2 regions of the Streptomyces sp. SCL15-4 genome follow, and region 2 is predicted to be linked to the other one. Evidence: riboswitches for the same ligand, from Rfam matches in the RefSeq annotation. Region 2 holds a riboswitch; the other holds the start of a gene.

Region 1 (7,502 bases), 4.1 Mb from region 2:
CCGGGACGTCGGACATCTCGTAGGTGACCGTGCCACCCTTCTTGTCCGACGCGTTCACGACGCCCTTGGTCGCGGCGTTGGCCCCGGCCGACTTGGTGCCGTTCTCGTTCGTGTTGTCATCGGCCTTGCTGCAACCCGCAAGAAGCAGGCTGGCGGAGCCGATGGCCGCGATAGCGGCCAGCGCTGACCTTCGCATGATGGGCGCTTTCCCCTCCATTGATTGAAAACTTGTCGGGCTCTCGCGGCAGGCGTCAGCGGCTGCGCGGGTCGAGAGCGTCGCGTAGACCGTCACCGAGCAGGTTGAACGCCAGGACGGTGACGAAGATGGCGAGGCCGGGGACGATCATGTACTGGGGGTCGACCTGGTAGTAGGTGACCGCCTCGCGGAGCATGCCGCCCCAGGACGCCTGCGGGGGCTGGATGCCGACGCCGAGGAAGCTCAGCGACGCCTCGAAGATGATGTTGGTCGGGATCAGCAGCGTCGAGTAGACGATGATCGGGCCGACCAGGTTCGGCATCAGTTCCCGGAAGAGGATGTACGGGGCCTTGGCGCCCATGCCCCGGGCCGCGTCGACGAACTCGCGCTCGCGCAGGGCGAGGGTCTGGCCGCGCACGATCCGGCCGAGATAGGGCCAGTTGAAGAAGCCGATGACGAAGATGAGCACGCTCAGGTGCAGCGGCAGTCCGTTGAGGCCGAAGGCGCCGCCCTGGAGGGTGGCGGAGATGGCGATCGCGAAGAGCAGGAGGGGGAAGGCGAGGAAGGTGTCCATCAGCCGGCTGATGATCGAGTCCACCCGCCCGCCGTAGTAGCCCGCGATGACACCCATGATCGCGCCGATGACGTTGGACAGGACGGTGGCGCCGAAGGCGACCACCAGCGACACCCAGGAGCCCTCGAGGATGCGGGTGGCGATGTCCCGGCCGAACTTCGGGTCCACGCCGAGCGGATGGTCCGCGCTCATGCCGCCCCAGCTGCCCGTGGGCAGCGAGGTGTCCGGGGTGATCAGGTCCTGGTGGAAAGCGTTGGGGTCGAGGCCGAACAGGGCCTGGATGGGGCGGGAGAGGATGGCGAGGAGGATCAGCAGGATCACGATGACGCCGCCGGCGACGGCGGCCTTGTCCTTCTTGAACCGGGTCCAGGCGATCTGGCCCAGGGAACGACCCTCGATCTGCCCCTTACCGGCACCCTCCAGCACAGCCTCCGGCTGCGCCTCGGCTGCCGCCCCGGTGGTCTCGATCGGTGCGGTCACGGTGAGCGACCCCTCTCGCCGGTGGTGACCGGCCTGCGCCTGCCGCGGATTGCGGCTTTGTCGACTTGCCATCGATCACGAGGCCCTCGGCCTCGCGTCTGAGTCGCGAGTCTTCAGCGTCGTTGTGATCACCCGCCAGAGCTGACGGCGAAAGTATGCGCAACCGTGATGCAGTGCGGGGGATTCCGTTATCCGAACAGTGGGTAACGGCCCTCGGACGTAGGCCAGTTGGGACAGAACGGTGGATGTTACGCGGTTCGGGAGGTTCGACCGATGTCTACGCGCGAAGAAGCGTCGCGGGCCGATGGATTCCGCGTGCGCGTCAACAAGACCGGCTCGCGCCGGATTTGCTCAGTAGCCGCCGTGCGCCGGCGGATAGCCGTACCCGCCGGCCGGGGTCTGCGGCGGTGCCGGCACCTGGAGCGGCGACTGCGGCGGCACCGGGGCGTGCGCCTCGCGGTCGTAGAACGGGCGCGCGTTGGCGCGCAGCCACATCACCACCGGGTCGTAGTCGTCGGTCATGGCGACCGTCGAGACCGGCAGGCCCTCCGGGACCGCGCCGATGGACTGCTGCATCATGGCCCGCACCGAGTCGACCGCGGCGGGCGAGGTGTCGTACACGTCCAGGCCGATGGCGAGGTACGGCGCCCCGAGCGCGGGCTGCACCCAGGCGCGGCGCAGCGAGCGCAGCGCGGGAGTGCGGTGGGCGTTCTGCGCGAGCAGGGCGTAGAACTGCGGGATCTCGATGCCGGGCTCGGACAGCCGCAGCGGGCCGGCGGGCTGGCGGTCCAGACCGGTGGCGATACGGCGCAGGTCCAGCCAGGGGATGCCGACGCCGCCGCCGGGGGCGTGCGGATTGAGCCAGAGGCCGTAGTGGTCGGGGTAGAGGGTGCGCGCCACGTCCAGGCCGTCGGCCACCTCGTAGGAACGGTTCCAGCCGCTGGCCGACAGTTCCTGGGCGGAGGTCACACAGGGGGCGTAGTGGAAGCCGTCCACCTCCATGTTCCCGTACTGGGCGTCCGGGGCGCCGGCCTGGCCGTGCCACAGGAGCATGAAGACCTGGCCGGAGGAGGGAGTGGCGAGGGCGCGCAGCAAAGCCTCGTAGGCGTCGTAGCGTCCGGGCGTGACCTGGCGCAGCATGTGCTCGACGCCGCCGCTGTGGCTCGCGCTCACCTGGTGTGCCCCTTCTTTTCTGTGACCCGGCGTTGGGGAACAGCTTATGCGCCTACCAGCTCGGGGCCTTTTGTTCGATCGCGTGTGCGGGTCAGTGGAGGGTTGCCCGCGCTCCTGCGGCAGAGCCGCGTGTCGCACGCGGGCCCGCGCCTCGCAGGCGCCTTCAGTGGCCGTGTTGGTAGAAGGGGCGGACGTTCGCCTTCAGCCACGTCGCCACCGGGTCGTCCGTGACGTCCAGGAGGACCAGGTTCACCGGCCACTTGACCGGGTGCTCGGCCAGGGCCTTGCCGAGGGCCTGGAGAGGAAGGGCGCGGAGGTCGCCTTCCCACTGGGAGAGTTCGACGCCGACGAACAGCGCCGGGTCGGCCGTCTCGACGGCGGCCAGGCAGCGGCGGGCGGTGAGGACCACGCCGGTCCCGGTGAACTCGGCGGAGGCGGCGGCGAGGAAGTCGACCGGGTCGTCCTGCCAGTCGGGCTCGAAGAGGCGGACCCGGCCGCCGGTGCCCGGGCCGTCGAGCGGGGTGCGGCCCACCCGGCACAGCTCGGCCACCGCCTCGGGCGGCAGCGGTATGCCGACCACGCCCTCGGGGTTGACGGCGATGCCGACCTGCGGGGGCAGACCGCGGGCGAACTCCACCGCCGGGGCGATGGTGTACGCCATGTGGGAGCCGGCCACCTGGCGCAGTTGTTCCTCGGAGCTGAACACCGGGACGTAGGTCTGGCCGCCGATGTCCAGCGTCGGCAGGTCCAGCGGGCCGCTGTCCGGGCCTCCGCCGTTGGGCAGCGGGATCCACAGCAGGCTGCGGCCGACGACCTCGACGATCCGGCCGCCCGCCGCGGGGATGCCGAGGGAGGCCGACAACACCTCCTCCAGCTCGTTGCCGGGCCAACCGCCGTGCGGGTGCGGGTGCGCCTGTGCCGGGAAGTCCGCCGGGAAGTCCATGTGCCTACCGCCTGCTGGGAACCACTGCTGTGACCATGAAGGCTAGCGGGTGGCGCCGACAGTCCCTCACCGCGTGAAGCCGACGCGGGCGAGGACGTCCGCCGCGTCCCGGTCCAGCAGCACCGCCGCGCCGCAGCCGGCGGGCAGCTCCCCCTTCTCCACCGCGCGCAGCAGCCGGGCGGTGGTGCGGCGGTGGCGGCTGAAGGCGTAGCGGGAGACGCCCCGGCCGCGCTCGTGCTGGCCCCGGCGGGCCGTCTCGGGGCTGACGTCGAGCAGGAGCAGGTGCAGGGTGCCGCCCCGGCGCCGGGCCTCGCGGGCCAGCCAGGCGCGCACCCACGGCTGGGTGCCGCAGTCGTGCACGACCAGTCCCTCGCCGGTGCGCAGCGCCCGGCGCAGCCCGGCGTAGTGCGCGAGGCGGACCAGCGGGCGGTAGAGCGCGTACGGCAGGAAGCGGGGGACGCGGGCCTGGAAGCGGTCGCGGGTGTCCTGGGAGTCGACGCGGCGGCCGGTGACCGCGCGGTGCATCAGGGTGGACTTGCCGCTGCCCGGCAGCCCGGTGATCACCACCAGGTCGCGGGGGCCGAAGAGCAGGGCGTGCGGGCTGCGGCCGGCCCGGTCGCGCAGATCGCGGACGACCGGCGCGGGGCGCCGCGCGCCGCGTTCCCGGGCCGCCGCGGGGGGCTGCGCCGGCACCGCGAGACCGGCGTGGGCGGCGTAGGCCGATGTCCTGTTCACCGTGATCGTCCTCCCCAGGGGCTCGGTCAATCCCATGCCCGTTCTCTGTAAAGAGAAGGTAATGGGCAACGGTCGGCGGTGCGTGCGCTTACGGCCACAGGTCGGTCACAAGCGGCGCGCTCTGGATGGCCGGGGTGCGGCGTGCAATGATGAGGCCGCCAACTGCATACCGGCCGTTTGAATCCGCGCGGGAGAGTCCCCGGGCCCCCTCGGGGCCGCCTGGGGCGCCGAAGGAGCAAGTCCCTCCCTTGAATCTCTCAGGCCCCGTTACCGCGCGGGCGAGGCACATCTGAAAAGCGGGCCGCCGTCGCCGGCGGCCCCACCCAAGGTGCAAGCCGTGATCGTCCCCGTGGCGGTGGCGGCGAACCTCTCAGGTTCCGATGACAGATGGGGAGGAACGTTCCTCGCCCCGTCCTTGTGCCCTGGGAGACGACCGACCGATGAGCAGTACCGAACTCCGCCATACCGCGCTCGACGCCGTGCACCGCTCGCTGGGCGCCACGATGACCGACTTCGCCGGCTGGGACATGCCCCTGCGCTACGGCTCCGAGCGCGACGAGCACACCGCCGTGCGCACCCGGGCCGGCCTGTTCGACCTCTCCCACATGGGCGAGATCACCGTGACCGGCACCGGGGCCGCCGCCTTCCTGAACCACGCGCTGGTCGGCAACATCGCCTCCGTCGGCGTCGGACGCGCCCGCTACACCATGATCTGCCAGGCCGACGGCGGCATCCTGGACGACCTGATCGTCTACCGGCTGGCGGAGACCGAGTACATGGTCGTGGCCAACGCCTCCAACGCCCAGGTGGTGCTCGACGCGCTCACCGAGCGGTCGGCCGGGTTCGCCGCCGAGGTCCGCGACGACCGGGACGCCTACGCGCTGATCGCGGTGCAGGGCCCCGAGTCCCCCGGCATCCTGAAGTCCCTCACCGACGCCGACCTGGACGGCCTGAAGTACTACGCCGGGCTGCCCGGCACGGTCGCCGGCGTCCCGGCGCTGATCGCCCGCACCGGCTACACCGGCGAGGACGGCTTCGAGCTGTTCGTGAAGCCGGAGCACGCCGTCGCGCTGTGGCAGGCGCTGACCGAGGCCGGCGAGGGTGTCGGTCTGGTGCCGTGCGGGCTGTCCTGCCGGGACACGCTGCGCCTGGAGGCGGGCATGCCGCTGTACGGGCACGAGCTGACCACCTCCCTGACCCCCTTCGACGCCGGGCTGGGCCGCGTGGTCAAGTTCGACAAGGAGGGCGACTTCGTGGGCCGCGAGGCGCTGTCCGAGGCCGCCGCCCGGGCCGCGCAGAACCCGCCCCGGGTGCTGGTCGGGCTGATCGCCGAGGGCCGCCGGGTGCCGCGCGCCGGGTACGCCGTGGTGGCGGGCGGCGAGGTGATCGGCGAGGTCACCTCCGGCGCCCCCTCCCCCACCCTGGGCAGGCCGATCGCCATGGCCTACGTCGACGCGGCGCACGCGGCGCCGGGCACGCCGGGCGTCGGCGTGGACATCCGGGGCACCCACGAGCCGTACGAGGTCGTGGCGCTGCCGTTCTACAAGCGGCAGAAGTAGCCCGCCGGGCGCGCTCGCGCCCGCCCGGGCCCCGGCCCCGCGGCGGCGCGTGACCCTGCGCACATTCGCCCGCTCACCAGCGGTTTCCCAAGTCACCCCGTCACCATCACTCCCGCGCGTACAGGAGAATTCAGGCCATGAGCAACCCCCAGCAGCTGCGCTACAGCAAGGAGCACGAGTGGCTGTCGGACGCCGAGGACGGCGTTTCGACGGTCGGCATCACGGAGCACGCGGCCAACGCGCTCGGCGATGTCGTCTTCGTCCAGCTCCCCGAGGCCGGCTCCACGGTGTCCGCGGGCGAGTCCTGCGGCGAGCTGGAGTCGACGAAGTCGGTCTCCGACCTGTACTCGCCGGTCACCGGTGAGGTCACCGAGGTCAACGAGGACGTCGTCAACGACCCGTCGCTGGTGAACTCGGCCCCCTTCGAGGGCGGCTGGCTGTTCAAGGTACGCGTCACGGAGGAGCCGGCCGAGCTGCTCTCCGCGGACGAGTACACCGCCTTCACCGCCGGCTGAGGAGTCGTAGCCCCATGACTGTCCTGAACACGCCCCTGCACGAGCTGGACCCGGAGATCGCCGCCGCGGTCGACGCCGAGCTGAACCGCCAGCAGTCGACGCTGGAGATGATCGCCTCCGAGAACTTCGCGCCGCTCGCGGTCATGGAGGCGCAGGGCTCGGTCCTCACCAACAAGTACGCCGAGGGCTATCCGGGCCGCCGCTACTACGGCGGCTGCGAGCACGTCGACGTGGCCGAGCAGATCGCCATCGACCGGGTCAAGGAGCTGTTCGGCGCCGAGTACGCCAATGTGCAGCCCCACTCCGGCGCCTCCGCGAACCAGGCGGCCCTGTTCGCGCTGGCCCAGCCCGGGGACACCATCCTCGGCCTGGACCTGGCACACGGCGGCCACCTGACCCACGGCATGCGGCTGAACTTCTCCGGCAAGCAGTTCAACGTGGTCGCCTACCACGTGGACGCCGAGACCGGCCTGGTCGACATGGCCGAGGTCGAGCGGCTCGCCAAGGAGCACCGCCCCAAGGTGATCATCGCGGGCTGGTCGGCGTACCCGCGGCAGCTGGACTTCGCCGCGTTCCGCGAGATCGCCGACGAGACCGGCGCGTACCTGTGGGTCGACATGGCGCACTTCGCCGGCCTGGTCGCCGCGGGCCTGCACCCGAACCCGGTGGAGTACGCCGACGTCGTCACCTCCACGACCCACAAGACGCTCGGCGGGCCGCGCGGCGGCATCATCCTCGCCAGGAAGGACTTCGCGAAGAAGCTGAACTCCTCCGTCTTCCCGGGCTTCCAGGGCGGTCCGCTGGAGCACGTGATCGCGGCCAAGGCGGTGTCCTTCAAGGTCGCGGCGGGCGAGGACTTCAAGGAGCGCCAGCGCCGTACGGTGGAGGGCGCCCGCATCCTCGCCGAGCGGCTGACCGCCGCCGACGCGCGGGAGGCCGGGGTGAACGTGCTGTCCGGCGGCACGGACGTGCACCTGATCCTGGTGGACCTGCGCGCGAGCGAGCTGGACGGGCAGCAGGCCGAGGACCGGCTGCACGAGGTCGGCATCACGGTCAACCGCAACGCCGTCCCGAACGACCCGCGCCCGCCGATGGTCACCTCGGGTCTGCGCATCGGCACCCCGGCGCTGGCCACCCGCGGCTTCACGGCCGAGGACTTCGCCGAGGTCGCCGACGTGATCGCCGAGACGCTGAAGCCGTCCTACGACGCCGAGGCGCTCAAGGCGCGCGTCAAGGCACTCGCCGACAAGCACCCGCTGTACCCGGGTCTGAACAAGTAAGTCACCTTTCGCGGGGCACCGCGCACACTGGGAGTACCGGCGTGCGC
Region 2 (7,502 bases):
GCCGACCTCACCGGAGAGCTGCCGCTCACGGCGGATCTGACGACGGTCGCCGCCGCCGAGCTGGACCTGCGTCCCGGTGCACCGGTCTGGGCAACGGTCAAGGCGACCCAGACCCACGCATACCCGGCCTGAGCGGACCGGCGCCCTACGGTGGGTGCCCATGAACCCGAGCATCCGCAACCAGCTGCCCGGCACCGTCACGGAGGTCCACACGGGCGAGGTCATGGCCACCGTGCGGGTCCGGCCCGGACGACGGCCCCTCCCTGACCGCCGCCATCACCCTGGAGGCCTCCGAGCAGCCCCGTACACGCCCTGGTGCAGGCCACCGGGGTCGCCTTGGTCGGCCCGTAGCGAGCGAACGGCCCCGCCCGAAAACCCGGGCGGGGCCGTTCACCGGCGGTTCGCTCAGTCCTCGTAGGCGTCCAGCGGCGGGCAGGAGCACACCAGGTTGCGGTCGCCGAAGGCCTGGTCGATACGGCGCACCGGCGGCCAGTACTTGTCGGCGGCCGAGACACCGGCCGGGAACACGGCCTCCTCCCGGCTGTAGCCGTGCGCCCACTCGCCGCCGAGCGCGGCGGCGGTGTGCGGGGCGTTGCGCAGCGGGTTGTCCTCCGCGGCCCACTCGCCCGAGCCGACCTTCTCGATCTCCGCGCGGATGGCGATCATCGCGTCGCAGAAACGGTCCAGCTCGGTGATGTCCTCGGACTCCGTCGGCTCGATCATCAGCGTGCCGGCCACCGGGAACGACATGGTCGGCGCGTGGAAGCCGTAGTCGATCAGTCGCTTGGCCACGTCGTCCACGCTCACGCCGGTCGCCTTGGTGAGCGGGCGCAGGTCGATGATGCACTCGTGCGCGACGAGGCCGCCGGGACCGGTGTAGAGCACCGGGAAGTGCGGCTCCAGGCGCTTGGCGATGTAGTTCGCCGACAGCACGGCCACCTGGGTCGCCCGCTTCAGGCCCTCGCCGCCCATCAGCCGGACGTACGCCCAGGAGATGGGCAGGATGCCCGCGCTGCCCCACGGAGCCGCCGAGATCGGGCCCACGCCCGTCTCCGGGCCGGCCTCCGGCTGGAGCGGGTGGTTCGGCAGGTACGGCGCGAGGTGCTCGCGGACCGCGACCGGGCCGACGCCCGGGCCGCCGCCGCCGTGCGGGATGCAGAACGTCTTGTGCAGGTTCAGGTGGGAGACGTCGCCGCCGAAGTGGCCCGGCTTGGCGACGCCGACGAGCGCGTTGAGGTTGGCGCCGTCGACGTACACCTGGCCGCCGGCCTCGTGCACGGCCGCGCAGATGTCGGCGACGTGCTCCTCGAACACACCGTGCGTGGACGGGTAGGTGATCATCAGTACCGCCAGCTCCTCGCGGTACTGCTCGATCTTGGCGCGCAGGTCCTCGACGTCGATCTCGCCGTCCTCGGACGTCTTGACGACGACGACCTTCATGCCGGCCATCACGGCGCTGGCGGCGTTGGTGCCGTGCGCGGAGGACGGGATCAGACAGACCGTGCGCCGGTCGTCGCCGTTCGCACGGTGGTAGCCGCGGACGGCGAGCAGACCGGCCAGCTCGCCCTGGGAGCCGGCGTTCGGCTGGAGGGAGACCTTGTCGTAGCCGGTGACCTCGGCGAGACGCTCCTCCAGCTCACGGATGAGCGTGAGGTAGCCCTGCGCCTGCTCGGCGGGCGCGAAGGGGTGCAACTGCCCGAACTCGGGCCAGGTGACCGGCTCCATCTCCGTGGTCGCGTTGAGCTTCATGGTGCAGGAGCCCAGCGGGATCATGCCGCGGTCGAGCGCGTAGTCACGGTCGGCCAGGCGGCGCAGGTAGCGCAGCATCGCGGTCTCGGAGCGGTGCTGGTGGAAGACCGGGTGGGTGAGGTAGGCGTCGGTGCGCAGCAGCGCCTCGGGCAGGGTGTCCTCGGCGGCCCGGTCCAGCGCCTCGATGTCGGCCTCGGCGCCGAAGGCGGCCCAGACGGCCTCCAGACCGGCCCGGTCGGTGGTCTCGTCGCAGGCCACGGAGACGTGGTCGGCGTCGACCAGCCGCAGGTTGACGCCCTTGTCCCGGGCGGCGGCGACGATCCCGGCGGCCCGGCCGGGCACACGCGCGGTCACGGTGTCGAAGTACGCGCCGTGGACGATCTCCACACCGGCGGCCTCCAGGCCCGCGGCGAGGAGGGTGGCGTAACGGTGGGTGCGCCGCGCGATCGTCCGCAGGCCCTCGGGACCGTGGTAGACGGCGTACATGCCGGCCATGACGGCGAGCAGCACCTGCGCGGTGCAGATGTTGCTGGTGGCCTTCTCCCGGCGGATGTGCTGCTCACGGGTCTGCAGCGCGAGCCGGTAGGCCTTGTTGCCGTCGGCGTCGACGGAGACGCCGACCAGGCGGCCGGGCAGGCTGCGCGCGAACTTCTCGCGTACGGCCATGTAGCCGGCGTGCGGACCGCCGAAGCCCATCGGCACGCCGAAGCGCTGGGTGGTGCCGACGGCGATGTCCGCGCCCAGTTCGCCCGGCGAGGTCAGCAGGGTCAGGGCGAGCAGGTCGGCGGCCACGGTGACCAGGGCGCCCAGCTCGTGCGCCTGGTCGATGACGGGCTTGATGTCCCGTACGGCACCGGAGGCGCCCGGGTACTGGATCAGCACGCCGTTGATCTCGCGCTCGGCGATCTGCGCCGGGATGCCGGCGGCCAGGTCGGCGACGACGACCTCCACACCGGTCGGCTCGGCACGGGTCTCGATCACGGCGATGGTCTGCGGCAGCGCGTCCGCGTCGACCAGGAACAGGCCCTTCTTGTTCTTGCCCATGCGCCGGGACAGGGCCATCGCCTCGGCGGCGGCCGTGCCTTCGTCCAGCAGGGAGGCGCCGGAGGTGGGCAGTCCGGTCAGCTCGGCGACCATCGTCTGGAAGTTCAGCAGGGCCTCCAGCCGGCCCTGGGAGATCTCCGGCTGGTACGGCGTGTAGGCCGTGTACCAGGCCGGGTTCTCCATGACGTTGCGCAGGACGACGGGCGGGGTGAAGGTGCCGTAGTAGCCCAGGCCGATCATGGAGCGCAGGACCTGGTTGCGGTCGGCGAGCGAGCGCAGTTCGGCGAGCACCTCGGCCTCGGTGCGGGCGCCCGGCAGGTCCAGGGAGTCGGCGTTCTTGATCACATCCGGGACCGCGGCGGCGGTCAGCTCGTCCAGCGAGCCGTATCCGACCTGCGCGAGCATCTTGGCCCGCGCCTCCTGGTCGGGCCCGATGTGGCGCTGCTCGAACGGGATGCCCGCTTCGAGTTCGGAGAGCGGAATGCGAGGGGCGGTCATTGCGGAGGCCTCCTGGTCTGACGCGACCTGCGAGGGGCACCCCGGCGCGGGTACCCCGACGGCCTCCCCCTCTGTCATCTGCACCTGAGAGCTTCACCGGGCGCCCGCGGGCACCGGCTTTCACCGTCGGTGAGGGCGGGAGCCGTCGACACCCGCCCTGCTTTCCAGAGTGACCTCGTCCGTGCGGTACATGGGCCTGAGAGATTCCGGGGAGGAGTTGCTCCTTCGGCGCCTCCGACGTGGTCGGAGGACTCTCCCGCGCGGGGTCAGCAGCCGCTTGCCAGCCTACCAGCGGGGTCAATGGGGCGGTCTTCGAGTGGCCGCCTCCTTGAATGTGCTCTTTGGTAGTGCTTACGGATGAGTTGCGACCACGTGGAGGGAGAGGGACCGTGCAGACCGACATCGATCCGCGCAGCCTGATCGGCCGCAAGGCGTTCGACCGCAATGGCACCAAGATCGGCACCATCGACGAGGTGTACCTGGACGACGCGACCGGCGTGCCCGAGTGGGCCGCCATACGCACCGGCCTGTTCTCCCGGGACGCCTTCGTGCCCCTGGAACCCAGCGAACTCGTCGACGGCCGCCTGCGCGTCCCCTTCGACCGCGCCCTGATCAAGGACGCCCCCGACTTCGGCGTGGGCCGCCACCTCTCCCCCGAGCAGGAACTCCAGCTCTACCACCACTACGGCCTGGACACCGCCTCCCCTCCCTCGCTCCCGGACCACGACTTCGGCAAGCTGGCGGGTTCGGAGGAGACCTGAGAGCACCCTTCCCGCTGGTCGCGGGCGCCTTCCGGAGCGTCGGAAGGGTCCTCGACCAACGGCAGCGGATCAGCGGACGCCAGCGCGGGATCGTCGACGAAGAAGGTCCGCACACGGCCCGGCCCGGACCGAGGCGTCTCGAACCGCACCGTCACCCTCCCCACCCCACTCCCCTGCACCCAGCCGTGCCCGTACTCGGCGTGCCGCACATCCTGCCCGGCCCGCCACTGCCGTTCGGCGGTGTCCGGCTGCTCCGCCTCGGTCTCGACGCCGTCCTCCTCCGGCTCCTCCGCCGCCGGCACCGGCATGGCCTGCGCGAACAGGTCCTCCTGCGTGTAGTCGGCGAGCCCGGACACTCCGACCCCGAGCAGCCGTACTCCGCCGGTGGTGTCCACGGAGTCCAGCAGCCGCGCCGCCGCCTCCCGGATGACCACCGGATCGTCGGTGGGCCCTCGAAGCGTCTCGGAGCGGGTCAGGGTGGAGAAGTCGTAGCGCCGCACCTTGAGCACGATGGTCCGCCCGGACAGCCCGGCCCCGCGCAGCCGCCGCACGCACCGGTCGGCCAGCCGCCGCACCTCCAGGCCGACCCGCAGCCGGTCGTGGATGTCCACGTCATAGGTGTCCTCCACGGACACCGACTTGGCCTCCCGCTCGGCCACCACCGGCCGCTCGTCCCGGGCCAGGGCCATCGCGTACAGCGCCTGCCCGTGCGCCTTGCCGAGCAGCCGGACCAGCTCGTCCTCGCCGGCCTCCGCCAGCTCCTCCACCGTGGTGATCCCGGCTCTGCGCAGATGGTCCCCGGTGGCCGGCCCGACCCCCGGCAGCGTACGCACCGGCAGCGGCGCGAGCAGTTCCCGCTCGGCGCCCGGCTCGATCAGCACCAGGCCGTCCGGCTTGGCCTGCTCGGAGGCGATCTTGGCGAGCATCTTGGAGGCGGCGAGCCCGACCGAACCCGTGAGCCCGGTGACCGCCCGGATGTCCGCCCGCAGCCGCTCCCCGGTCCGGCGCGCCGACTCCTCGTCCCAGGCCGCGCCCCCGGCCTCCAGGTCCACGAACGCCTCGTCCAGGCTCAGCGGCTCCACCAGCGGCGACAGCTCCCGCAGCAGCGCCATCACCTGCTCGCTGACCGCCCGGTACAGGGTGAAGCGCGGCACCAGATAGGCGGCGTTGGGCGCCAGCCGGCGCGCCTGGGCCATGGGCATCGCCGAGTGCACTCCGAAGACCCGTGCCTCGTACGACGCGGTGGCCACCACACCGCGTGGTCCGAGCCCGCCCACGACGACGGCCTTCCCGCGCAGGCTCGGCTTGGACGCCTGCTCCACCGAGGCGTAGAAGGCGTCCATGTCGAGATGCAGGATCGTGGGCGCGTTTCTCACATGTCCGATGCTGCACCACGGCACTGACAATCGGGGGTGCCGGCGGGTCCCGGCGGGACCGGCCGGTCAGACCGCCCGGTTGCGGCGCCGCGCCAGTTCGTCCGTGGGGTTGTGCCCGACCAGGGTCTCGCCGGTGTCGATGCGTTCGCCGTGCAGCTGGGAGAGGGCGCTTTCCACGTCCCGCCACACCACGCCGACGGCGATCCCGAAGATGCCCTGGCCGCCCTGGAGCAGCGCGTGGACCTCGTCCGGCGAGGAGCACTCGTACACGGTGGCGCCGTCGCTCATCAGGGTCATCCGCTCCAGGTCACGGAAACCGCGTTCCCTGAGGTGCTGCACGGCCGTGCGGATGTTCTGCAACGACACACCGGTGTCCAGGAACCGCTTCACGATCTTCAGGACGACGACGTCACGGAAGCTGTACAGCCGCTGGGTGCCCGATCCGTAGGCGGGCCGCACGCTCGGCTCGACCAGGCCGGTGCGGGCCCAGTAGTCCAGTTGCCGGTAGGTGATGCCGGCGGCAGCGCAGGCCGTGGGCCCGCGGTAGCCGATCTCCTCGGACGTCATGGACGCCACCCCTCCGCCGTTCGGCACCGCCGTCGGCAGCTGCGGAGCGTGCTCCACCGCGCCGCCGAGATGGGCATGTCCCCCGCCTGGGCGCAGCCGCGAACTCGGGGGCGGGTACGGACCGCTTTCCCCGAAACCGCGTCCCGGGGCACCCCCAACCGTACCGTCGCCGCTGGTTCTCACGCCGACCTCCGTCCTTGACCTGCCTTCTCGACGGTAGGCAGTCACCAGGGGTGCGTCAACGATCGCCACACTCGGCACGCCGAGTGATAATCACCCTAGGAGTGGTTTCCCGTGTCCCACCGCGGGGAAAGGCTAGCCGAATGCGCTCGCGGCGGGCCGTAGGACGCTCTCGGTGCCGGAGGCAATTGCCGGGACACCGGCCGGCACGGAGCCGCCGATCCCGCCGGCACCACCGCTGGTCCGACGGGCCGGCCGCGCGGCTCACTGGCTGCTGGTGCCGAAGTCCTCGGGGGAGATCTGGTCGAGGAACTCCCGGAACTTCTCCACCTCGTCCTCCTGCTCGTCGGGAATGGCGATGCCCGCGTCGTCCAGCACCGTGTCACTGCCGTAGATCGGCGTGCCGGTGCGCAGAGCCAGCGCTATGGCATCGGAGGGGCGGGCGCTGACCTCGACCCCACTGGCGAACACCAGCTCCGCGTAGAAGACACCTTCTCGCAGATCGGTGATGCGCACTTCGGTCAGCTCCTGGCCGACGGCCTCCAGCACGTCCTTGAACAGGTCGTGGGTCAGCGGTCGCGCGGGGGCCATGCCCTGCTGGGCGAAGGCGATCGCCGTCGCCTCCCCCGGCCCGATCCAGATGGGGAGGTAACGGTCGCCCCCCACTTCGCGCAGGAGCACGATCGGTTGGTTGGAGGGCATTTCGACCCGGACACCTACGACATCGAGCTCGTTCACACAGCAACCCTAGGCCGTGCCCGGGACGTTTGGGTAGTCGGGCCGGGAACAGGTGCCCGATCCGGCCGCCCGGCGACCCCCGGTTCAGGGGATCCGGACCCCGAGAGCGCTCTTCACCAGGGCCGCGTGCAGCTTCATCGTGAGGTCCGCCAGCTCCTTCGTGCGGGCCTCGGCATGCGCCCTGGTCTGCGGATTGCGGTGGCGCTTGAGCGGGGCCACCACCTGGTCGACCAGGCCCGCCTCACGGTCGGCGGCGGCCTTCATCACCCGGAGGTGGCGCGGTTCGATCCCGAACCGGCCCAGTTCGGCCACCAGCGAGGCCACCGTGACGGCCTCGGCGTCGTACGCCCCGTCCTCCAGGGGAGCGATGAGCCCGTAGGACTCCCATTCCCTCAGCTCGCCGTCGTCGATGTCCGCCGCGGCCAGCAGCTCGGCCCGGCCCACCCTGGCCACCGTCGGCCCCTCCACGAGCACCGGCCCGTCCTGCGCGGTGCGCTGGCGCCCGACCAGGGGCAGCGGGACGGCCTCGCCCCGCTCCATGGCGTCCAGGTGCTCCCGGATCACCTTGAGCGGCAGATAGTGGTCCCGC

What was found. Region 2 has a riboswitch for glycine ahead of gcvP (aminomethyl-transferring glycine dehydrogenase). Riboswitches for the same ligand answer to the same signal wherever they lie in the genome.
Region 1: linked by a shared signal. The riboswitch ahead of gcvT (glycine cleavage system aminomethyltransferase GcvT) and the one ahead of gcvP (aminomethyl-transferring glycine dehydrogenase) in region 2 are both predicted to bind glycine.

Annotation. Positions count from the first base shown of each region.
Region 1 covers NZ_JAOBTQ010000001.1:2,812,720-2,820,221, forward strand. Annotated here, with positions in the region: gene SCK26_RS11905 (ABC transporter substrate-binding protein) at 1-217, opposite strand, end outside; gene SCK26_RS11910 (ABC transporter permease) at 252-1,250, opposite strand; gene SCK26_RS11915 (enhanced serine sensitivity protein SseB C-terminal domain-containing protein) at 1,602-2,390, opposite strand; gene SCK26_RS11920 (enhanced serine sensitivity protein SseB) at 2,587-3,366, opposite strand; gene SCK26_RS11925 (AAA family ATPase) at 3,433-4,101, opposite strand; glycine riboswitch at 4,280-4,384, shown strand; gene gcvT (glycine cleavage system aminomethyltransferase GcvT) at 4,542-5,660, shown strand; gene gcvH (glycine cleavage system protein GcvH) at 5,798-6,175, shown strand; gene glyA (serine hydroxymethyltransferase) at 6,190-7,455, shown strand.
Region 2 covers NZ_JAOBTQ010000001.1:6,915,505-6,923,006, reverse strand. Annotated here, with positions in the region: gene SCK26_RS31095 (ABC transporter ATP-binding protein) at 1-132, shown strand, start outside; gene SCK26_RS38045 (TOBE domain-containing protein) at 161-418, shown strand; gene gcvP (aminomethyl-transferring glycine dehydrogenase) at 406-3,291, opposite strand; glycine riboswitch at 3,466-3,560, opposite strand; gene SCK26_RS31080 (PRC-barrel domain-containing protein) at 3,681-4,052, shown strand; gene SCK26_RS31075 (DNA polymerase IV) at 3,974-5,428, opposite strand; gene SCK26_RS31070 (MerR family transcriptional regulator) at 5,495-6,178, opposite strand; gene SCK26_RS31065 (bifunctional nuclease family protein) at 6,440-6,913, opposite strand; gene SCK26_RS31060 (MerR family transcriptional regulator) at 6,998-7,502, opposite strand, start outside.